2 regions of the Nocardiopsis sp. NPDC007018 genome follow, and region 2 is predicted to be linked to the other one. Evidence: riboswitches for the same ligand, from Rfam matches in the RefSeq annotation. Region 2 holds a riboswitch; the other holds the start of a gene.
What was found. Region 2 has a riboswitch for S-adenosylmethionine ahead of ABZ635_RS01490 (aminotransferase class V-fold PLP-dependent enzyme). Riboswitches for the same ligand answer to the same signal wherever they lie in the genome.

Region 1 (11,550 bases), on a different contig from region 2:
CCTCGGGTTCCGGCTCGGCCGACACCGGGGACGCCGACGCCACGGCGGGAACGGAGTCACCCGGCGCCGACGCCACCGCGGCGGCCGCCGACTCCGCCGACCTCGCCGACGTCATCGGCTACGCCGTCGAGCAGGGGGCACAGGTCGTCCTGCTGCCCACCGAGGTCGACCAGGACGAGGACCTCCAGGCCGCCACCGCGTCGGCCACCCGCAGCGGCACCCTGGTCGTCGCCCCGGCGGGCGGCGAGGACGACCCCAACGTCCTCGCGGTGGGCGGTGTGACCGAGGAGGGGACGCTCCTGCCCGACTCCCCGCCCGCCTCGGCGATCGGGCTCCTCGCGCCCGGCGCGGAGCTGTCCACCGCCGGGCCCGACATGGGCCAGGTCGACGTGACCGGAACGCCCTACGCGGCGGCGGTGGCCGCGGGCGCGGCGGCCCTGCTCAACTCCGAGTACCCGCAGCTCGGCTCCGAGCAGCTCCGCGCCGCGCTGGTGGAGGGGGCGCAGCAGGGGACCGAGGGACTGTCCTCCCTCTACCTGCCCGCCGCCGTCGAACAGGCCTCCGGCGAGGCCCAGGACATTCCGCTCGTCGACGACGACCTGGTGCAGGACGACTCACCGACCGTCCCGGTGTGGATGTGGTTCGCGCTCGTCGGCGTGGTACTGGCGCTGATCGTCATCCTGCTGGTGCTGTGGGTGCGCCGGAGCACCAAGGACCCCTACGGGGTGGAGGCCGAACGGCGCGAGGAGGACCAGCGCCTCGCGGCCGAGCGGGCCGAACAGGCCAAGGCGGAGGAGCGCCCCTCCCGGAGGAAGAAGGGCGGGCGCCGCCGCAAGACGTAGCCGTCGAGACCTCCGCCGGGCCGTCGCGGCCCCGTGGTGAGGCGCCGGACCCGTGGGGGAGGGCCGTGGCAGACCGGGCGAAAGTCCCGTGACGCCACGGCTTCTCGTTGGTTAGGGTGCGTGCGGAACCACCCCGCCCCCCGGGGGACTCGAGTCGAGTCCCCGGGTCGGCGGGCGCCTCGTTCCGGTACACACCCTGACTCGGCACACACCTCGACGGCGGGAGCCACCATGGTCCGAACACACGACGGTAGCGCGGGCGACGCGGACTACGGGGTCATCTCCCGCACGTACACGGACCACCGTCAACCGGAACCGAGGATCGCCGCGCTGGTGCACGCGGCCCTGGGCGGTGCCCGGACGGTGCTCAACGTCGGTGCCGGGGCCGGGTCCTACGAACCCTCCGCCCTTGACGTCACGCCGGTGGAGCCCTCGTCCAGCATGCGCGCCAGACGCCCCGCGCACCTGGCCCCGGCGGTCGACGGCACCGCGGAGTCGCTTCCCTTCCCCGACGGCTCCTTCGACGCCGCCATGACCACCTTCAGCGTCCACCAGTGGTCCGACACGGCCCGCGGACTCGCCGAGGTCCGCCGGGTCACCACCGGGCCCGTGGCGGTGCTGACCTGCGATCCGGCCCTGGTGCGCGACTTCTGGCTGTACGACTACTGCCCCGAGGTCCTGGACACCGAGGCCCGGCGCTACCCGGCGCCGTCGGCCCTCGCGGAGGGGCTGGGCGGGACGACCACGGTCACCCGCGTGCCGATCCCGCTCGACTGCTCGGACGGGTTCAACGAGGCCTACTACGGACGCCCCGAGCTGTTGCTCGACCCCGGTGCCCGCCAGGCCTGCTCCGCCTGGAGCTTCGTCGACGAGGACGCGCACGCCCGCTTCCACGAGCACCTCACCCGCGACCTGCGCGACGGCACGTGGGACGCGCGCCACGGACACCTCCGCGAACTCCCCGAATGGGAGGGCTCACTCGTCCTGGTGGTCTCCACTCCGGACGGGCCCAGCGCGGTGTGACCGTCGCGTTCGGTCAGGGCGTTCCGACGTTCGGTGACGCACGAATGCGCGTGCATATGTAAGGCACGCGGAAAGCCTTGACGCGGGTGCGACGGGAGACAAGGCTTTGTGGAATGTCGCCCCTCGAAACGCCCTCTCTGCCCTCCCGAGGAGATAAGCGGGTCGTGTCCGACCCGATGGCACGCAATCTGGTCAACGGTCGCGTGCGCCTCTCCGACCCCGACCCGAAGTGGCCCTACCTGTTCCGCCAGGAGGAGTCCCGCATCCGGGGAGCCCTCGGCGACCGCGTACTGACCCTGGAACACGTCGGCTCCACCTCGGTGCCCGGCCTGGCCGCCAAACCGTGCGTGGACCTGGTCATGACGGTCGCCGACTCCGCCGACGAGTCCGCCTACCTCCCCGACCTGGAGAGGGTCGGGTACGCGCTGGTCATCGCGGAACCCGACTGGTTCGAGCACCGGGTGCTCAAGGGGCCCAACGTCAACCTCAACCTCCACGTGTTCGGCGCGGGGTGCGAGGAGGTCGACCGGATGCGGCTCTTCCGCGACTACCTCGCGGCGGACGCCGGGGCGCGCGAACGCTACACCGCCGTCAAACGCGAGCTGTCCGAGCGCACCTGGAAGCGCATCCAGGACTACGCCGACGCCAAGTCCGACATCGTCACGGAGCTCCTGGCCGAGGCCGAGGCATGGCGCGCGCGAACCCCGGGCCAGGGCTGAGACCCGCCCCGGGCGCGCCCGCGTGAGCCCCGGCGGTGCCGACCCGACACCGCCGGACGGCGTGGACACGGCGCGCCGACCGGCGGCCCGTCCCCCGCGACCACGTCCTGACCGATGACCACCGCCCGACCGGTCCTGAACCCACCGGGGCGGTGCCGGGCACCGATCCGCTTCGGGGCCCGGCCCGGTTCCGTCAGGGCGCGTCGTCCCGTCCCGGGCACGGGTGCCCCCGGCGTCCCCGCCTGCTCAGGCGCCGCCCACGCGCAGGGACCGCAGCTGCTCCTGGAACCACCGGCGCGGAGGCAGCGCCACGGCCGCCTCGGCCAGCCGCTCCCGGCGCTCCTTGCGTTCCGGAGCGGGCATCGACAGCGCCCGGTGCAGCGCCTCCGCGGTCTCCACCGTGTCGTAGGGGTTGACCAGCAGGGCGTCCGCACCCAGCTCGTCCGCCGCGCCCGCCTCACGTGAGAGCACCAGGACCGAGTCCCGCTCGGACAGGACCGGGCCCTCCTTGGCGACCAGGTTCATGCCGTCCCGGATCGGGTTCACCAGGAGCACGTCCGCGATCTGGAACGACGCCAGCGATCGCGGGTAGTCGTCGTTGACCTCCAGCACCAGCGGGGTCCACTCCGGCGTCGCGAACTCCTCGTTGATCTCCCTCGCGGTCCGCAGCACCGCGTCGGTGTACTCCCGGTACTCGGGTACGTCGCCCCGGCTGGGGTAGGCGAAGGCCAGGTGGGTGACGCGGCCGCGCCACTCCGGGTGCGCCGTGAGCAGCTCACGGTACGCCTCCAACCCGCGCACGATGTTCTTGGAGAGCTCGGTGCGGTCGACCCGGACGATGAGCCGGGTGTCGCCCACCGCCTCGCCCAGAGTCCGCCTGCGGTCGGCCACGGCGGGATCGGACGCGCTCTCCCGCAGGCCGGTCTCGTCGGCGCCCAGCGCGTGCACGCCCACCTGGACGACCCGGCCGCCGTGCTCCACGGTGCCCCGTTCGAGGTCGACGTCGGCGCGCAGGACCTCGGCGCAGCAGCGCAGGAACGCGTTCGCCCACCGCGGGCTGTGGAACCCCAGCCGGTCGGCGCCGAGCATCCCCTCCAGCAGTTCCCGGGCCACCTGGTCGGGCAGCATGCGGAAGTACTCCGGCGGGGCCCAGGGCGTGTGCGAGAAGTGCGCGATGCGCAGGTCGGGGCGGCGTGCCCGCAGGATGCGCGGCACCAGCGCCAGGTGGTAGTCCTGCACGGCTACGCGCGCGTTCTCGGCGGCGCCGCCCACGAGGGCCTCGGCGAAGGCGTTGTTGTAGGCGGTGTAGTCCTCCCACAGGCGTCGGAACTCCGAGCCGAAGGAGGGCGAGTTCGGGGTGTCGTAGAGCAGGTGCTGCACGAACCACAGGGTCGAGTTGGCCACCCCGGTGTAGGCGCCGGAGAAGGTTGTCTCAGGGAGTTCCAGCATGTGGACGCGCATGCCGTCGAGGTCGTGCGCGCGGTCCAGTCGGGCCCCGGGTGCCTCGGCGGCCGCCCGGCGGTCGGCGTCGGACAGGGCGGCGCACACCCAGAGCCCGTCGATCTCGGAGGCCACGGAGATCATTCCCGAGACCAGGCCGCCCCCGCCCCGACGGTGCTCCAGGGAGCCGTCGTCGGCGGTGGAGAAGGAGACCGGCCCCCTGTTGGAGGCGATGAGGATCTCGGCCTTGTCCACTGGTCGTCCTCTCGACGAAGGATGGGTCGTGGTTCACGCTCCCCCTAGGTCTCGCCTGGAGCCGGTGACCCCAAACCCCCTCGGGGGCAACGGTGGACACCGTCACACCCGTGGAGGAGCCGCCGTTCGCACCCCCGGAACGCACCGGCTTCCCGCCCCTGGCGGACACTTCCGTCTCACCATGTGGGAGAAGTTGTGTAATCCGGATCACCCGGCGTGGAAAACGGGTCGCATCCTCGGTTACAGTGACGGTGCGTTCTCGAAGGAGAACCGCCACAACTTCATATTGCTCATCCAGAGGGGTGGAGGGACCGGCCCTGCGAAGCCCCGGCAACCATCTCGACATGTGGAACCGCGATCACCGCGACCCGTCGAGACAGGTGCCAACTCCGGCCTGGGGTCAAGGTGGCCACCAGGAAAGATGAGGGGAGACGCCTCGCCATGGCGATTGCCGCCGCCGAACCCACCTCCGTCCGCGCCTTCGGCCCGGGAACCGCGCTGTCCTGTCGGGAGTGCGGGGAGCGCTACGAACTCTCGCCGATCTTCGCCTGCCAGTTCTGCTTCGGCCCCCTGGAGATCGCCTACGACTTCGGGACCGTCACCCGCGAGCAGATCGAGAGCGGCCCCAAGAACATCTGGCGCTACCGCTCCCTCCTCCCGGTCCCCGACAACGTGGCCGACCTGCCCAACATGAACCCCGGCCTCACCCCCCTCGTCAGGGCCGACCGCCTCGCCGCCGAACTCGGCCTGCGCTCCCTGTACGTCAAGGACGACTCGGCCAACCCCACGCACTCCTTCAAGGACCGGGTCGTCGCGATCGCCGTCGAGGCCGCCCGCACCTTCGGCTTCACCACGCTCTCGTGCTCCTCCACCGGCAACCTCGCCGGTGCGGTGGGCGCCGCCGCCGCGCGCGCCGGGTTCGACTCGTGCGTGTTCATCCCCGCCGGTCTGGAGGAGGGCAAGGTCGTGATGGCCGCCGTGTACGGCGGGAAGGTCGTGGCCATCGACGGCAACTACGACGACGTCAACCGCTTCTGCTCCGAGCTCATCGGCGACGAGGCCGGGGAGAGCTGGGGCTTCACCAACGTCAACCTGCGGCCCTACTACGCCGAGGGCTCCAAGACGCTGGCCTACGAGATCGCCGAGCAGCTCGGCTGGCGCCTGCCCGAGCAGATCGTCATCCCGATCGCGTCCGGCTCCCAGCTCACCAAGATCGACAAGGGCTTCCAGGAGCTGATCCGGGTCGGCCTGGTCGAGGACCGCCCGTACAAGGTGTTCGGGGCGCAGGCCACCGGTTGCTCGCCGGTCGCCCGCGCGTGGGCCGAGGGGCACGACGTCATCCAGCCGGTCAAGCCGGACACGATCGCCAAGTCGCTGGCGATCGGCAACCCCGCCGACGGCCCGTACGTGCTGGACATCGCCACCCGCACCGGCGGTTCGATCGAGCACGTCGGCGACGACGAGATCGTCGACGCCATCAAGCTGCTGGCCCGCACGGAGGGCATCTTCGCGGAGACCGCAGGCGGCGTGACCACCGGAGTCCTGCGCAAGCTGGTGCGCGAGGGCACGCTCGACCCCGAGGCGGAGACGGTCATCGTCAACACGGGTGACGGGCTCAAGACCCTCAACGCCGTCGACTCGGGCGTCACCGCCACGATCAAGCCGTCCCTGGAGGCCTTCAAGGCCGAGGGCCTGGCCTGATCCCCGGGCTCGCGCCCGCACCCACCACCCCGCGCAGCACCCACGTCCCAGGAGTACGAACACCATGAGCGTCAGCGTCCGCGTGCCAACCATCCTGCGCACCTACACCAACGACGTGTCGGAGGTGACCGCCGAGGGCGGCACCCTGGCCGAGGTCCTCGACGACCTGGAGGCCAACCACCCGGGCATCCGCGCCCGCGTGCTCGACGACAACGGCAAGGTCCGCCGCTTCGTCAACGTCTACGTCGGTGACGAGGACGTCCGCTTCGACCAGGGCCTCCAGACCGAGGTCCGGGACGGCCAGCAGATCTCGATCATCCCGGCCGTCGCCGGGGGCTGCTGACCCCGAGGCACCACACGGACGGGGCGGGCGCCGGAGGGCGCCCGCCCCGTCCGTGTGCCCGTCCCCTCGTAACCTGGGAGGAGGACTCTTCCGGGGATGAGGGTGGCGATGTCGGCGACGCGGTTGTTGGTGCTCGGTGTGGTGCGCATTCACGGGCGGGCGCACGGGTACCGGGTGGGCCGTGAACTCATGGGGTGGGGTGTCGAGGAGTGGGCCAACGTGAAGTGGGGGTCCCTCTACCACGCTCTGCGCAAACTCTCCGAACAGGGCAAGCTCCGTGAGTTCGTGGCCGAGGGGGAGGCGTCCGGCCGGACCTCCTACGAGGTCACCGAGGACGGTGAGGCCGAGTTCCACCGGCTCCTGCGCAAGGCGCTGAGTTCGACCGAGGACGAGGCCCTGCTGTGCGCCGGTGTCACCCTGATGATCGCGCTGACCCGCGCTGAGGCGATCGGCCTGTTGCGGCAGAGGTTGGCACGGTTGGAGGAGGACGAGGCCGAGCTGCGCGCGTCGATGGACCTGCCCGACTCCGAGTGGGGCAAGCCCCCACACGTGCGCGAGCTGTTCCGGTTCTGGTCGTACTCGCTCGACTCGGGCACGGCATGGACCCGGCAGCTGATCTCCTCCCTTGAGGCGGGGAGGTACGTCATGGCCGACGACGGACCCGACGACGGTCCCCGGCGGCTGGGACCGCTCCCGGTCTGAGCTGCCCGAGACCCCTGCCCGCTGCGGCGCTGCCCCGCACCGGGTCCCCTTCTGGGACCCACGCCCATGTATTCAAACTTGAACATCCCTTCGGGGTGGTGCATCATGTCCCCGTATTCAAGTTTTAATACGGAGGGATCGATGATCCGCACACAGGAGCTGACCCGGCACTTCCGGATCGGCAAGGAGACCGTCGAAGCCGTGCGCGGCGTCGACATCGAGGTGGCCGAGGGCGAGGCCGTCGCGCTCCTCGGACCCAACGGCGCGGGTAAATCCACCACCCTGCGCATGCTCACCACGCTTCTCGAACCCACGTCCGGGAGCGCCACCGTCGCCGGGCGCGACGTGCGCGCCGAACCCGCCGAGGTGCGCCGCCGGATCGGGTTCGTCGGGCAGGGCCACGGCGCCGGGGAGGACCAGCGGGTCCGCGACGACCTCCGCACCCAGGGCCTCCTGTACGGCCTGGACCGCCGCGCCGCGGGACGTCGATCGGACGCCCTGCTGGAGATGCTCGACCTCACCCCCGCCGCCGAGCGCGAGGTCGCCAACCTCTCCGGCGGTCAACGGCGCCGACTCGACATCGCCATGGGCCTGGTCCACCACCCAGATCTGCTCTTCCTGGACGAACCCTCCGCGGGTCTGGACCCCCACAGCCGGGCCAACCTGTGGGAACACGTCGCACGGCTGCGCGCGGAGTTCGGCACGACGATCGTGCTCACCACCCACTACCTGGACGAGGCCGACTCCGCGGCAGAACGGGTCCTGGTCATCGACCACGGCCGCGTGATCGCCGACGGCACGCCGGAGGAACTCAAGGGGCGCGTCTCCGGCGACCTGGTCGGGCTCGCCCTCGCCGACGAGGACCAGGCCCGCGCGGCCGTGGGCGTGGCCGAGCGGATCGCCCCGAACGGCGACGCCGGGGTCCATGACGGACCCGGGGCCCAGCACGAGGTGCGGTTCAGGGTGGAACACGGAGACGCGGTGCTCCCCGAACTGCTGCGCGCCCTCGACGCCGCGGGCCTCGACGTGCGTGCCGTCCAGGTGCAGCGGCCCACCCTGGACGACGTGTTCCTGACCCTGACCGGCCGCAGTCTGCGCGAGGAGGACCAGTGACCGCCGTCGACCGGACCGCGACCGTGCCCGATGCGCCGACACGGGCGGCCGGAGGATTCGCGGGGGTGCTGCGCGACACCGGGACCGTCCTCGCGCGCCAGGCGCGACCCGTCCTGGGGCGGCCGTTCATGATCGTCTTCGGAATGCTCCAGCCACTGCTGTACCTGGTGCTGTTCGCGCCACTGCTCACCGGGTTGGCGGGGGCCGAGGGCGAGAACCCGTGGCAGTGGTTCGTGCCCGGCCTGTTGGTGATGCTGGCCCTCTTCACCGCCGGGTTCGCCGGGTTCGGCCTGTTGCCGGAGCTGTCCTCGGGTGAATTCGAGCGGATGCTGGTCACCCCGGTCAGCCGGGTGGCGCTCCTGCTCGGCCGGGTCCTGGGCGATCTCGCGACCATGCTGGTCCAGATGGCGCTCATCCTCGTGCTGGTGCTGCCGTTCGGATTCCGAACCACCGTGCCCGGCGCACTCGCGGGATTCGCCCTGCTCGCCGTGCTGGGGATCGGGCTGGCCACACTGTCGTACCTGGCCGCGATGGTCGCCAAGCACACCTACGTGTTCGCCCCGATCGTCCAGACCGTGATGGTGCCCCTCATGCTCCTCTCGGGTCTGCTCCTGCCGATGGAGCTGGCCCCGGGGTGGCTGTACACGCTGTCGCGGTTCAACCCGGTGGCGCATGTGGTGGACGCCGCCCGGGTGCTCTTCGACGGCGGTCCGTGGGACGGCACGGTCCTGCTCGGTTGGGCGATGGCGCTCGGACTGGCGTGCGTAGCGTTGGCCGTGGGCGCACGCTCGATGCGCCGCCTCAACGGCTGAACGGGCGGACCCCTGGTCACCGGGCCGGTGACCGCCCGGCCACCGGTTCCTCCGGGGGTCCGTCCTCTGTTCGCCGAGCGCTCAAACCCGCACGTCGGGGGATGTTTCGCCTGGTCAGTGTGGTTTCTCCGATCGTCGAAATCGTGACCACATCGTTTGCACTCTCCAGGGTCGAGTGCTAAAAAAGGGAGTGGTTAGCACTCACCTTCACCGAGTGCTAACCGGATCGAGGCTGCGAGATCGCGGACCTCCGGCAGCAGGGTTGCCGGAGCGGAAGCGGTCGTCCGTCGCGGGCGCACGCCTCGTCCCATCGCGTATCAGCCCGGTTACGGGAGGACAGAACTCAATGGCAGCCAAACTGATCGCGTTCGACGAGGAGGCCCGTCGCGGCCTCGAGCGCGGCATGAACCAGCTCGCGGACGCCGTCAAGGTCACGCTCGGCCCGAAGGGTCGCAACGTCGTCCTGGAGAAGAAGTGGGGCGCCCCCACGATCACCAACGACGGTGTCTCCATCGCCAAGGAGATCGAGCTCGAGGACCCGTGGGAGAAGATCGGGGCCGAGCTGGTCAAGGAGGTCGCCAAGAAGACGGACGACGTCGCCGGTGACGGTACGACCACCGCCACCGTCCTGGCCCAGGCGCTCGTGCGCGAGGGTCTGCGCAACGTCGCCGCCGGCGCCAACCCGATCGGCCTCAAGCGCGGCATCGAGGCCGCCGTGGCCCGCATCAACGAGGAGCTCGGCAACCTCTCGAAGGACGTCGAGACCAAGGAGCAGATCGCCTCCACCGCCTCCATCTCCGCTGGTGACACCCAGATCGGCGAGACCATCGCCGAGGCGATGGACAAGGTCGGCAAGGAAGGCGTCATCACCGTCGAGGAGGGGCAGACCTTCGGGCTCGAGCTGGAGCTCGCCGAGGGCATGCGCTTCGACAAGGGCTACATCTCGCCCTACTTCGCTACCGACCTCGAGCGCATGGAGACGGTCCTCGAGGACCCCTACATCCTCATCGTCAACTCGAAGATCTCCAACAACAACGAGTTCCTGCCCGTTGTCGAGAAGGTCCTCCAGTCCGGCCGTCCGCTGATGGTCATCGCCGAGGACGTCGCCGACGGCGCCCTCCAGACCCTCGTGGTCAACAAGATCCGCGGCACCTTCAAGTCCGTCGCCGTCAAGGCCCCGGGCTTCGGTGACCGCCGCAAGGCCCAGCTCGGCGACATCGCCGTGCTGACCGGCGGTCAGGTCATCACCGAGGAGGTCGGCCTCAAGCTCGAGAACACCGAGCTCGACCTGCTCGGCCGCGCCCGCAAGATCGTCGTCACCAAGGACGAGACCACCATCGTCGACGGTGCCGGTGACGCCACCGCCATCGCCGGTCGCGTGAACGAGATCCGCAACGAGATCGAGCGCACCGACTCCGACTACGACCGCGAGAAGCTCCAGGAGCGTCTCGCGCGCCTGGCCGGCGGCGTGGCCGTCATCAAGGCCGGTGCCGCCACCGAGGTGGAGCTCAAGGAGCGCAAGCACCGCATCGAGGACGCCGTTCGCAACGCCAAGGCCGCGGTCGAGGAGGGCATCCTGCCCGGTGGCGGCGTCGCGCTGCTCCAGGCCAGCGTCCCCGCGTTCGAGAAGCTGGACCTCGACGGTGACGAGGCCATCGGCGCCGACATCGTGCGGCGCGCCATCGCCGAGCCGCTCAAGCAGATCGCGGTCAACGCCGGTCTCGAAGGCGGCGTCGTGGCGGACAAGGTCAAGAACCTGGAGCCCGGGTTCGGCCTGAACGCCGCCAGCGGCGAGTACACCGACCTGTTCAAGGACGGCGTCATCGACCCGACCAAGGTCACCCGTTCCGCCCTGCAGAACGCGTCGTCCATCGCTGGTCTGTTCCTGACCACCGAGGCCGTCATCGCCGACAAGCCGGAGAAGGCCGCGGCTCCCGCCGGCGACCCGACCGGTGGCATGGGCGGCATGGACTTCTAGCAGGTCCGTGACACCGGGCGCGAGCCCGTAGGCGCCTGAGGTCGATACGCGACCTCGCCCGCGACGACCGGGCGGCCCCACCGGGGCCGCCCGGTTTCGCTCGTCCCGGGTCACTCCCCGGCCGCGCCCTGGGGCCGGATCGCGTCGGCCAGCGGATGCCAGCCCCGGTCACCGGGAAGGACCCGCGCCGACTCCGGCCCGTAGGAGCCCCGGGGATAGGGCTCGGGCCGCGCCGTGTCGCGCAGGAGCGGGTCCACGATCCGCCACGACTCCTCGACCACGTCGAAGCTCACGAACCGCTCGGGGTCGCCCGCCACGGCGTCGCGCAGCACGTGATCGTAGGCCTCGTGCCCCCGCCCCAACTGGCGCTCCACGTCGGCGCCGAGCACCAGTCGGGCCGCCGAGTCGCCCTCGGCCCCGGGTTCGTTGAGCAGCATCTCGAAGGTCACCCCGGACCACGGCTCCAGCTGGAACCGGACCAGGTTGGCAGGGCCCGGGTAGAGGACGGGGGCGGGGCGCCGGAGCTCGGCCACCACCTCCCACGCGGTGAGCGGCATGTTCTTGCCCGAGCGCACGTAGAACGGCACCCCCGACCAGCGGCGGTTGTCCACCCACATGCGCA
Region 2 (11,550 bases):
ACGCCGAGGTACGCGGCGGAGGCCGCCTCACCCTGGACAACGCCAGGGCGGCGCTGGAGCTCTACGAGGTGGACGCCCTGGGACTGGACCGCCTGGACCGGGCCATCCTGGACGTGCTCATGAACCGCTTCCGGGGCGGCCCCGTCGGTCTGTCCACGCTCGCGGTGTCCGTGGGGGAGGAGGCCGAGACCGTGGAGGTGGTCGCCGAACCCTTCCTCGTCCGCTCCGGGTTCCTCGCCCGCACCCCTCGCGGCCGGGTGGCCACCCCGATGGCCTGGGCGCACATGGGGCTCACCCCGCCCCCCGACGCCGCCTTCGGCGCGGCCGCGCCCGCCGCCAACGGCTCCGGCACGGCCGGCCAGGGCACCGCGGGCCCCTGACCTGGCGTGTGCGCGAACCGGGTCCGAACCGTTAGCGCTCCGACCCCGGGCGGTGGGCCGCCGGTGACCGGCGCCACGTAAACTGGGGTGAACCAGCCAGGACGGGGCGAGCGCCCCGTGTGGTGTCGTCGGACACCGGCGGAACGAGTTGGCCCTCCTGCGCGTTGTACGCGTCGGGACGACTCCGGCCGCCGAGGTCGGTCGGCCCGAGAAGGTGGTCGTCGCGGTGTCGGAGCCGACAGACGTCGGCCACAGGAAACGTCAGGAAGGACGCCCCCGTGCAGGGCATTTACACTCTCGCCGACGCGGCCCAGCAGGAGGGCAGCATCTTCAGCATGATGCTCCCGTTCGTGCTGATCCTCCTGGTCTTCTGGCTCCTCTTCTGGCGCCCGAACCAGAAGCGCCGCCAGCAGGAGACGCAGATGCAGAGCTCGCTGGTCCCCGGTGTGGAGGTCATGACCAAGGCGGGTATCTTCGCCACGGTGGTGGAGGTCCACGACCAGGACGTGCTGCTGGAGATCTCCCCCGGCACCCGGATCAGGATGCTGAAGGCCGGTGTCGGCGAGGTCATCACGCCCGCCGCCGACGACACTCCCGTCGAGGACCGTCCCGACTTCGGCGACGACGACAAGCCCAAGGGTTAACCGGGCCGGGCGCCGTCGCGCGCCCCGGCTCAGCACAGACTCCGTACCGGCCCCCACCGGGGGCCGGTACCGCTGTTTTCCGGCCACCGACCCGCGCCGGCCCGGGCCGCCGCCCGACCGGACCCACGACAGAAGGCCCCGCCCCACCATGTCCCACACCGCGACCCCGGACGTCCCGGACGCCGCCGACCTCGCCCTGATCGAGGCGCACATCCGCGACGTCCCCGACTTCCCGCACCCGGGCATCCTGTTCAAGGACATCACGCCCCTGCTCAACCACCCGGAAGCGTTCGCCGCGACGGTGCGCGCGCTGGCCGCGCCCTACGCCGACAGCGGCGTCGACCACGTCGTCGGCCTGGAGGCGCGCGGGTTCATCTTCGGCGCGCCCGTCGCGATGGCGCTCGGCGCGGGATTCGTTCCGGCGCGCAAAGCGGGGAAACTGCCCTCGGACACCATCGACCAGGCCTATGATCTGGAGTACGGCACCGCGACCGTCGAGATTCACGCCGACGCGATCACCCCGGGCGGCCGTGTGCTCGTCGTCGACGACGTCCTCGCCACCGGCGGGACCGGCAGGGCCGCGGTGGACCTGGTCCGCAAGGCGGGTGGTACGGTCGTGGGATTCTCCGTCCTGATGGAGCTCTCCGCGCTGCGGGGACGGGAGAAGATGCCCGACGTGGAGCCGCGCACCCTCCTTTCGGTCTGAGGCCGACCCTGCCCGGCTGTCGCCCTTTCGGGGGAATAGCTCGAGCACCCGTCCTTGTTGACGTACTCCGGCACTCGGTGTGACGTTCCTGGTGGTCCGTGTCACCGGGCGTACCCGCGGGCCGGTGCCCGGACAGGAGGGGCCGGACCGCTCCCCGCGCAGGTGGGGACGGTCCCACTAGACTGGCGGGAGAGGGGACCGCGGCGGCCGCGTCAACGACTGGCCCTGATGACACGCACGTGCACCGGAGGCGAGCCGGACGGCGACGTCGGCTCCACCGGGAGGAACCGCGGGAGGTAGGCATGCCAAGCGAAGTGGTCTCGACCGGGGCGGTGTCCGAGCAGGGGCCGGGCCGCCGGACCCCCGAGGCGCCCACGGCCGCCACCCCCCAGGAACCCGCCGCGCGCGCGGAGCACGCGGACGAGCGCGGTGCGCAGACCGCCGACAGACCACGGAAGGACCGCCCGGAGGGCGCCGCGCGGGACGCGGCGCCCTCCGACGTCTCGGGGCCGGGAGCCCCCGGGGCGGCGGCCGCCACCACACCCTCCACCGTGCGAGTACGCCGAAGGCTCGCCCGACTCGGGGCCCAGCGGGGAGTGACGATGAACCCGGTGCTCGAACCACTGATCAAGACCGTGCGCGCCACCCATCCCAAGGTGGACGTGCGGCTGATCGAACGGGCCTACGAGGTCGCGGCCCACCATCATCGCCACCAGAAGCGCAAAAGCGGCGACCCCTACATCACGCACCCGCTCGCCGTCGCCACCATCCTCGCCGAGCTCGGCATGCAGGAGGCCACCCTGGCCGCCGCGCTCCTGCACGACACCGTCGAGGACACCGACTACTCCCTCGACGAGCTCCGCGCGGACTTCGGCGACGAGATCGCCGAGCTGGTCGACGGGGTCACCAAGCTCGACAAGGTCAAGTACGGCGAGGCCACCCAGGCCGAGACGGTCCGCAAGATGGTCGTGGCGATGGCCCGCGACATCCGCGTCCTGGTCATCAAGCTGTGCGACCGCCTCCACAACATGCGCACCCTGCGTTACCTCCCGGCCCGGGCCAAGCGGGAGAAGAAGGCGCGCGAGACGCTGGAGATCTTCGCCCCGCTCGCTCACCGCCTGGGCATGAACACCATCAAGTGGGAGCTGGAGGACCTCGCGTTCGCCACCCTGTATCCCAAACGGTTCGACGAGATCGCCCGACTCGTCTCCGAGCGGGCCCCCCGTCGCGACGTGTACCTCCAGGAGGTCATCGAGGCGGTCTCGGCCGACCTGCGCGAGTCCAAGCTCAAGGCGACCGTGCGCGGACGGCCCAAGCACTACTACTCGATCTACCAGAAGATGATCGCCCGCAACGTGGGCTTCGACGAGATCTACGACCTGATCGCGGTACGGGTCCTGGTGGACAGCGTCCGGGACTGCTACGCGGCCCTGGGCACGATCCACGCGCGGTGGAATCCGGTGCCGGGCCGGTTCAAGGACTACATCGCGATGCCCAAGTTCAACATGTACCAGTCGCTGCACACGACGGTCATCGGCCCCTCCGGCAACCCGGTCGAACTCCAGATCCGCACCCGGGCCATGCACCGCCGCGCCGAGTACGGCATCGCCGCGCACTGGAAGTACAAGGAGGACCGCAACTCGGCCGGGACCGAGGCCAGGTCCAAGGGCAGCACCGACATGCAGTGGCTGCGCCAGCTCATCGACTGGCAGCAGGAGACCAAGGACCCGGGCGAGTTCCTGGAGTCGCTGCGCTTCGACCTGTCCGTGCAGGAGGTGTTCGTCTTCACCCCCGGCGGCGACGTCATCTCGCTTCCGCAGGGGGCCACGGCCGTCGACTTCGCGTACGCCGTGCACACCGAGGTCGGCCACCGCACCGTGGGCGCCCGGATCAACGGCCGCCTCGTGCCGCTGGAGAACGAGCTGCACAACGGCGAGACCGTGGAGATCCTCACCTCCAAGGACCCCGACGCCGGGCCCAGCCGCGACTGGCTCAACTTCGTCAAGAGCGCCCGCGCCCGCAACAAGATCCGGCACTGGTTCACCAAGGAGCGCCGCGAGGCCGCGATCGAGCAGGGCAAGGACGAGATCGCCAAGTTCATGCGCAAGCAGGAGCTGCCGGTCAAACGCCTGTTCAACGGCGAGGCCATCATCGCCCTCGCCCGCGACCTGAGGTATCCGGACGTCGACTCGCTGTACGCGGCGGTGGGCGAGCGCCAGGTCAGCGCCCAGAGCGTGGTCGGCAAGCTCGTGGAGTCGATGGGCGGGCTGGACAGCCACACCGAGGACCTGGCGGAGTCGTCGCTGCCGACCCGCGCGGGCGGCACCCGCCAGCGGGCGGGCAACCCCGGCGTGGTGGTGGCCGGGGGCGACGCCGATGTGTGGGCCCGGCTGTCCAAGTGTTGTACGCCGGTGCCCGGCGACGAGATCGTCGGGTTCGTGACCCGGGGCAACGGGGTCTCGGTGCACCGCGCTGACTGCGTCAACGCCGCCAGCCTGGACCGCGAGCGCATGGTGGACGTGGAGTGGCGTCCCACCGAGGACTCCATGTTCCTGGTGGCGCTGCACGTGGAGGCCCTGGACCGCTCCCGGCTGCTGTCCGACATCACCCGGGTGCTCTCCGACCAGCACGTCAACATCCTGTCCGCGACGGTGCAGACCAGCCGGGACCGGGTGGCGCAGAGCCGCTTCACCTTCGAGATGGCCGACCCCACCCACCTGGGCAGCGTGCTGCGCGCGGTGCGCGGAGTGGACGGGGTCTACGACGTCTTCCGCGTCCGCAACTGACCGGCCTCCCCGAGCGGGCCGACCGGGCCCGAAAACCGGTGGATGCGGTGCGGTTCCCGGCGCTAGCGTGTGCGCCTGGCACCGCACCGACGGAAGGCAGCCCCCCATCATGCTCGACATCCGCCCGTTCCTGTCCCGGGACGCGCGTCCCCTGGAGGAGCTGGCCCGGCGCCTGTGGCCCGCGGCCCCGCACCCGGGCGGGCTCGGCTGGAAGCTGGCCATCGAGGACTTCACCGCCGACAACACCATCGTGGCCGAACGCGACGGCGCTCTGGCCGGTTGGGCCGTCGTCGAGGGCCCCAACGTCCTTCAGCGCCTGGCGACGATCTCGCTCGTGGGCGCCTCCGACGACCCCGGCGCCGGGGCCGCCCTGCTGGAGCGCGTCCTGGAGCGGACCGGCGACGCCGCCCTGGAGCTCCTGGTGTTCGAGGGCGACCCCGTGCTCCGCGACCTGGCCGAGGCCGCCGGGTTCACCCTTGGCGACGCCAACGTCTTCGGCGAGTGGATGGGCCGCGCCGCCACAGAGGAGGAGATCCGCCTGCCCGACGGCTACCTGATCCGCCCCGTGCGCGAGGGCGAGGAGGACGCCCGGGTGGAGTGCCACCGCGCCGCCTGGAAGCCCTCCGACCTGCCCTGGCCCGGACGCGAGTTCGACCCCGCGCTGAACAGCCGGTTCAGCCGCGAACGCTACGACAACACCCGCGCCTCCCTGCTGTACGACCCCGAACTCGACCTGGTCGTGGAGGCCCCGGACGGTTCTCTGGCCGCCTGCTGCGTGGTGTGGTGGGACGCCGAGAACCGCTGCTCGGAGATCGAACCCCTCGGGGTGGTGCCCGCGCACCGGCGCCGGGGCCTGGCCGTCGCGCTCGCCCTCACCGCGTGCGCCCTGACCGCCAGGCGCGGCGGGGACCGGGTCTACATCAACACCACCCCCAACGAGTCCTACCCCACCCCGGCCCGGACCTACGCCACCGTCGGCTACGCGGTGGCCGACCGGGGCACGGCCCTGACCCGCCCCGCGCGCTGACCCGCGACGGAGCCCCGGCCCCCCGACCAGGGGAACCGGGGCTCCGTGCGCCTCACCGGCGCGGGGCTACAGCCGGATCGTCGTGGACCGCACGATCCGAAAGACCGGGTGCCGGTCGGCCTCGGCCTCGAACGCCTCCTCCGGCGCCTCCGGAGGGGCGTCGAAATACGGTCCCACCACCGCGGAACGCGGGTGGTCCAGGTACTCCTTGAGCACCGGCGCCGCCTCGCCCGGGCCCAGCTCCACCACGCTCACCAGCTCGATCCAGCCGCCCTGGCGCAGGGTCGCGAAACCGTCCTTGCGGAGGTTGCGCACCCAGTCGACCTCCCCGTACGGGGAGACCAGGTAGCGGCCGCTCTCACTGTCCAGGACGATGAGCGGGATGGTGCGCAGGAAGCCGGAGGTGCGCCCACGCGTGGTGAGCAGGTGCAGCTCGGGCGGGCAGGCCCCGTACTTGACGAACCCGCTGACGAAGGCGTTGGCGGTGCGCCGCAGTTTCGTCATCTCGAACCGCTTCGTCGGTTCGTTCACCATCTTCGGCAACTCCCTCGTTCGGATGTTCCCATTGTGAGGGTTGCCGGCCGCCGATGGCACCCGGGCGAACCGGCCCGTCCTAGCGGAACGCCGAGACGCCGGTCACGGACTGACCGATGCTCAGCGCGTGGATCTCCTCGGTGCCCTCGTAGGTGGCCACCGTCTCCAGGTTCACCATGTGCCGCATCACGGGGTACTCCAGGGTGATCCCGTTCGCACCGTGGATGCCGCGCGCCGTCCGCGCCACCCGCTGGGCCGCCGCGACGTTGGCGAACTTGCCGAAGCTCACGTGGTTGTGGTGGCAGTTCCCCTCGTCCTTGAGCCGTCCGATCCGCAGCGCCGTCATCCCGGCGTGGTTGACGTCCACGACCATGTCGGCGAGCTTGCGCTGGGTGAGCTGGAACCCGCCGATCGGCCTGCCGAACTGCTCACGCGTGCGCGCGTAGTCCAGGGACGCCTCGTAGCAGGCGCGGGCCGCGCCCGCCACGCCCCACACGATCCCGTAGCGGGCCTCGTTCAGACAGGACAGCGGAGAGCCGAGCCCCCGGGACCCGGGCATGACGGCGTCGGTGGGCAGGCGCACGTCCTCCAGGACCAGCTCGGAGGTGATCGAGGCGCGCAGCGACAGCTTCTTGTGGATGACGTTGGCCGAGAACCCGGGGGTGTCGGTGGGCACCACGAAGCCGCGGATGCCGTCGTCGGTGGCGGCCCACACCACGGCGACGTCGGCGACCGAACCGTTGGTGATCCACATCTTGGTGCCGTTCAGGACCCAGTCGGAGCCGTCGCGGCGGGCCCGGGTGCGCATGGAGCCCGGGTCGGACCCGGAGTCGGGCTCGGTCAGGCCGAAGCAGCCGATGGCGTCACCGGCCGCCATCCTCGGCAGCCACTCGTTCTTCTGCTCCTCCGAACCGAACTTGTGGATCGCGGCCATGGCCAGCGAGCCCTGCACGGACACGAAGCTGCGCAGACCCGAGTCCACCGCCTCCAGCTCCCGGCAGGCCAGGCCGTAGGCGACCGCGCTGGACCCGCCGCACCCGTACCCGTCCAGGTGCATACCGAGCACGCCCAGGTCGCCGAAGGCCTTGGCCAGGCCGCGCGGGTCGGGCAGGGTCCCGGCCTCGAACCAGTCGGCGACCTGCGGCAGGAGTTCCCGGGAGGAGAACTCCCGGACGGCGTCGCGGATGTCGCGCTCGGTGTCGGAGAGTTCGGCGTCCACCGCCAGGAAGTCGAGGGGGTCGGGGGCGGCGGCCTTGCGCTGGGAGTCGCTCATGGTGGGTGTCCCTTCGTGGTGCTGTGTGTACGGGGTCGGTGCCGGGGCGCGGGCCCGGCTCAGCCGACGTCGGTCTGCTGGACGGCGCCGCGTGCGAGCAGCGCCGTGACGTGGTCCGGGTCCAGGCCGAGTTCGGCCAGGACCTGCGTGGAGTGCTGCCCGAGCAGAGGAGGGGCGGTCATGGGGACGGGAGTGCGTTCCATCCGGAAGCCCGCCCGCACCTGTTCCAGGGGGCCCGCGGTGGGGTGCTCCACCGTGCGCAGGACGTCGTCGCCCCTGGCGTCGGCGGTGCGCAGGGCGTCCAGCACGCCCCGGACCCGCCCGGCGGGGACCCCGGCCTCGACCAGGACTCCCATCCAGTGTTCGGCGGGCCGCTCCCGCAGGGTGGCCGACAGCTCCCCGACCAGTTCGTCGCGGTGCGCCACCCGTTGCGGGTTGGTGGCGTACCTGGGGTCCCGCCCCAGGTCGGGGCGGTCGAGAGCGGTGCACAGGCGCTGGTACAGGGCGTCGTTCCCGGCGGCGATCACCACCTCCGCGTCCCGGGTCGGGAACACCTGGTAGGGGACGATGGTCGTGTGAGCGTTGCCGACCCGCGCCGGTTCGGTGCCGGTCACCAGCGCCTGCTGGGCGAGGTTGACCAGGCTGGACAGCGTCGAGTTCACCAGTGAGACGCTGATGTTCTCGCCCCGACCGGTCTGCCGGGCCCTCATGAGCGCGCCGAGGATGCCCACGGCGGCGTTGAGGCCGGTCAGGACGTCGGTGAGCGCCACCCCCACCTTGCTGGCCGGACCGTCGGCGGGGCCGGTGGTCGCCATCAGCCCGCTCTCCGCCTGCACGACGATGTCGAAGCCCGGTCGGGTCGAGGGCTCGTGCTCGGGCCCGAACCCGCTCACCGAGCAGTACACGACCGCCGGGTTGAGGGTGCTGATCCGCTCGTAGCCCAGACCCAGCCGGTCGATCACCCCGGGCCGGAAGTTCTGGATGACCACGTCCGAGGCCGCGCACAGCTCCCGGACGGCGGTCAGGCCCTCGGGGTCCTTCAGGTCCACGGCCAGGCTGCGCTTGTTCCGGTTCACGGACAGGAAGTAGGCGGCCTCACCGGGGGAGTGGTCCGCACGGTGCTCCTCGGTGGGTTCCGCGTAGGGAGGGCCCCAGGAGCGGGTGTCGTCGCCGCGGCCGGGCTGCTCCACCTTGACCACCTCCGCGCCCATGTCCGCGAGGAGCATGGTGGCGTAGGGCCCGGCGAGTACCCGGGACAGGTCGGCGACGCGTACCCCGGCAAGGGGGAGCGGCGCGCCCTCCCCGGAGCCGGGGGCGGGCTGGGGGCCGTTCTCGTTCATGGGGGGTCACTCCTCGCCGTCGGGACGGACGGTGCCGTCCGGTTCCACGGAGCCGCCGGGCAGCTGGTCGCCGTCCCGGAGCTGGTAGTAGGTCTCCAGGCAGCGGCGCAGTGCGGTGGTGAGCGCGGCGCCGGACTGGCCCGCGTAGCGCGTCTGGACCCGCCGGACGATCTCCGCGATGTCCTCGGTCACCGAGGCGCCCTCGACCAGGGCGCGGAAGAAGTCCCGGGCCAGGTCGGTCAGCAGGGTGGTGTCCGCGGCCACGATCCGGCCGTCCGCGGAGTCCACCGCGAGCACGACACCGAGCCGCTGGTACTGGGAGTGGCTCGCCACCGAGTCGGGAAGACGGGCGTAGCCGGAGATGAGCACAACCCTGGGGTTGCGGAGAAGCTGCTGAACACGGTCGTCGCCGTACAACGGAAGATGCACCTCTTGTCTGCGGGCACGCGAAAACTCCAACGGACTGGAGTCTCGCGTCTGAAGGGCGGCCGGGGGAAACCGGACACCCGCGACGTGAGGGCAGTTCTCGATCAGTATGGCCCAGCCGGGACCTCCGGTGTCAAGGCGGGGGTGGTCCAGAGCACACGGACACGCGGATGCGCGCCTCGGGAACCCTGTGTTACATTTCGGCACAGGTCACGAGTACCAGCGACAAGCCCCGGCTAGCTGGTCGGCAACCCTCCTTCCGCGGTGGGGTGCCCCGGGTGAGGACCAGGTCCCGACACGACCGTGTCAGACAAGCGCGGACCCCTGAGGAGCGGCCGTCATCGGCCACCCCGTGGGTCCCCCGACCCACGAAGAGGTGCCCCATGACCACCGTCATCCCGTTCGACTCCACCCGCTCCAGCCGTTCCGCCGCTCGCGCGGCGGGCGCCGAGGCCCGCACCGGCTGCTCGATCGTCGCCGCGCAGGACGGGGTCCCCCTGGTCACCGGTGAGCGCGTCGACTACGCCAACTTCGACTACGCCGCCAGCGCCCCCTGCCTGACCAGCGTCGCCGAGGCGCTCGCCACCGCCCTGCCGTACTACGCCAGCGTCCACCGGGGCGCCGGACACCACTCGCAGGTGAGCACCGACGCCTACGAGCGGGCCCGCCGCAGCGTCTCCCGGTTCCTGGGCGTGCGCACCGAGGCCGACGAGCACGGTTCCGCCGACGCCGTCGTGTTCGTGCGCGGTACCACCGACGCGGTCAACCTGCTGGCCCGCGCCGTCCCCGAGGGCTGCACCGTGGTGGTCTTCGCCTCCGAGCACCACGCGAGCCTGCTCCCCTGGGAGCACCCGGCGTCGCGCGCGGGCGAGGTGGTCCGGCTGCCGCTTCCCGCCTCGCCCGAGGCCGCCGTCACCTCGGCCCGAGCCGCGCTCGCCGCGGCCCCCGAGGGTCCCCGGCTGCTGTGCGTCACCGCCGCCTCCAACGTCACCGGCGAGATCTGGCCGGTGGAGGAACTGGTCGAGGCGGCCCACGCCGAGGGGGCCCGTGTGGTCGTGGACGCCGCCCAGTACGTGCCGCACCTGCCCTTCAGCCTCTCCGGAACCGGTGCCGACTACGTGGCGCTGTCCGGACACAAGCTCTACGCGCCCTTCGGCTCGGGCGTGCTCGCGGGTCGCGCCGACTGGTTGGGCGAGGCCGCGCCCTACCTCGCGGGCGGGGGAGCGACCCGCCGGGTGACCGAGCACGACGTGAAGTGGAACGACCTGCCCGCCCGGCACGAGGCGGGCAGCCCCAACGTGCTGGGGGCCGTGGCCCTGGCGGCGGCCTGCGACACCTTCACGACCGAGGCGCTTTCCCTCCAGCACATCCGGGAGGCGGCCCTGCTGGAGAGGCTGCGCGCGGGGCTGGACGAGATCGCGGGCGTGCACGAGCTGTCCCTGTGGGACGCCGAGCACCCCCGGGTCGGCATCGTGTCGTTCGTGGTCGACGGACTGCCCGCCGACCTGCTGGCGGCGGCGCTGTCGGCCGAGTACGGGATCGGGGTACGCGACGGCCTCTTCTGCGCCCACCCGCTCACCACCCACCTGCTCCCCGAGGGCCACGACCAGGCCGTGCGCGCGAGCCTGGGCGTGGGCACCACCGAGGAGCACGTGGACCGGCTGGTCGGGGCGGTCGCCGACCTCGTGGCGCGGGGCCCGCGCTGGGAGTACGCCGACTGCGACGGCCGACTCGCCCCCGTTCCGGACCCCCGCAACGTCCTCTGACGCGGCCGCCCGTGTCCGGTGTGTCGCGAATGAGGCGTTTCGGGACCTCGTACCCAAGGGGCCATGCGACGCATGAACCCACATACGACGCACTAGGCCACATTTCACGCCGGGGTGTGCCGGGGATCACGTTCTCAGGCGGTACTATCGGGCCCTGACGGTGGGGCGCGCCGTCGCCGGACCCGACCGGTCCGCACCGGCACCGCGTCCCGCCTCCCGCGAGCGAACCGGCTGGGGGAGCGTGATCGTGACGGACGTCCGAGGACCCAAGGCAGGGCCCCTCACGGCCGTGTTCCGAACCACCGAGCCCCCGCGCGTGCCCGAGCAGCCCTCCCGGGTGGTCAGCCTCGGCGCGCGCGGCTGCCCACCGCCCGACCCCGCCGAGACGGAACGGGTCCGTCTCCACCAGGCCTTCCTCGGCCGCGTCGTCGACTACCTCTGCGCCGACGCCCGCGTACGCCAGTTCGTCGACTGGGGGTGTCCGGTGCCCGGTACCGCCGAACGGGTCCGCGGTGCCCACGCCGACGCCACCGTCGTCCACCTGGCCCCGACCGGGACCGCCGGTGTCCTGGCCGCCCCCGCGCGCAACAGCGCCGTCCTGGCAGGGGAGACCACCGGCGGGGCCGACGCCGCGCTCCGGCGCCTGCACGGCAGCGGCCTGGTCGACT

Region 1: another riboswitch for S-adenosylmethionine. It lies ahead of thrC (threonine synthase); the one in region 2 lies ahead of ABZ635_RS01490 (aminotransferase class V-fold PLP-dependent enzyme).

Annotation. Positions count from the first base shown of each region.
Region 1 covers NZ_JBEYHA010000001.1:196,890-208,439, forward strand. Annotated here, with positions in the region: gene ABZ635_RS00980 (S8 family serine peptidase) at 1-842, shown strand, start outside; gene ABZ635_RS00985 (class I SAM-dependent methyltransferase) at 1,074-1,865, shown strand; gene ABZ635_RS00990 (GrpB family protein) at 1,979-2,584, shown strand; gene ABZ635_RS00995 (trehalose-6-phosphate synthase) at 2,831-4,279, opposite strand; SAM riboswitch class I at 4,567-4,707, shown strand; gene thrC (threonine synthase) at 4,721-5,980, shown strand; gene ABZ635_RS01005 (ubiquitin-like small modifier protein 1) at 6,045-6,323, shown strand; gene ABZ635_RS01010 (PadR family transcriptional regulator) at 6,432-7,025, shown strand; gene ABZ635_RS01015 (ATP-binding cassette domain-containing protein) at 7,167-8,138, shown strand; gene ABZ635_RS01020 (ABC transporter permease) at 8,135-8,950, shown strand; gene groL (chaperonin GroEL) at 9,297-10,928, shown strand; partial or broken gene ABZ635_RS01030 (glucose-6-phosphate dehydrogenase) at 11,039-11,550, opposite strand, start outside.
Region 2 covers NZ_JBEYHA010000002.1:98,152-109,701, reverse strand. Annotated here, with positions in the region: gene ruvB (Holliday junction branch migration DNA helicase RuvB) at 1-380, shown strand, start outside; gene yajC (preprotein translocase subunit YajC) at 659-1,024, shown strand; gene ABZ635_RS01525 (adenine phosphoribosyltransferase) at 1,173-1,730, shown strand; gene ABZ635_RS01520 (bifunctional (p)ppGpp synthetase/guanosine-3',5'-bis(diphosphate) 3'-pyrophosphohydrolase) at 2,333-4,516, shown strand; gene ABZ635_RS01515 (GNAT family N-acetyltransferase) at 4,626-5,543, shown strand; gene ABZ635_RS01510 (nitroreductase/quinone reductase family protein) at 5,610-6,077, opposite strand; gene ABZ635_RS01505 (acyl-CoA dehydrogenase family protein) at 6,157-7,350, opposite strand; gene ABZ635_RS01500 (CoA transferase) at 7,410-8,690, opposite strand; gene ABZ635_RS01495 (DUF3870 domain-containing protein) at 8,697-9,107, opposite strand; SAM riboswitch class IV at 9,325-9,439, shown strand; gene ABZ635_RS01490 (aminotransferase class V-fold PLP-dependent enzyme) at 9,500-10,882, shown strand; gene ABZ635_RS01485 (SAM-dependent methyltransferase) at 11,172-11,550, shown strand, end outside.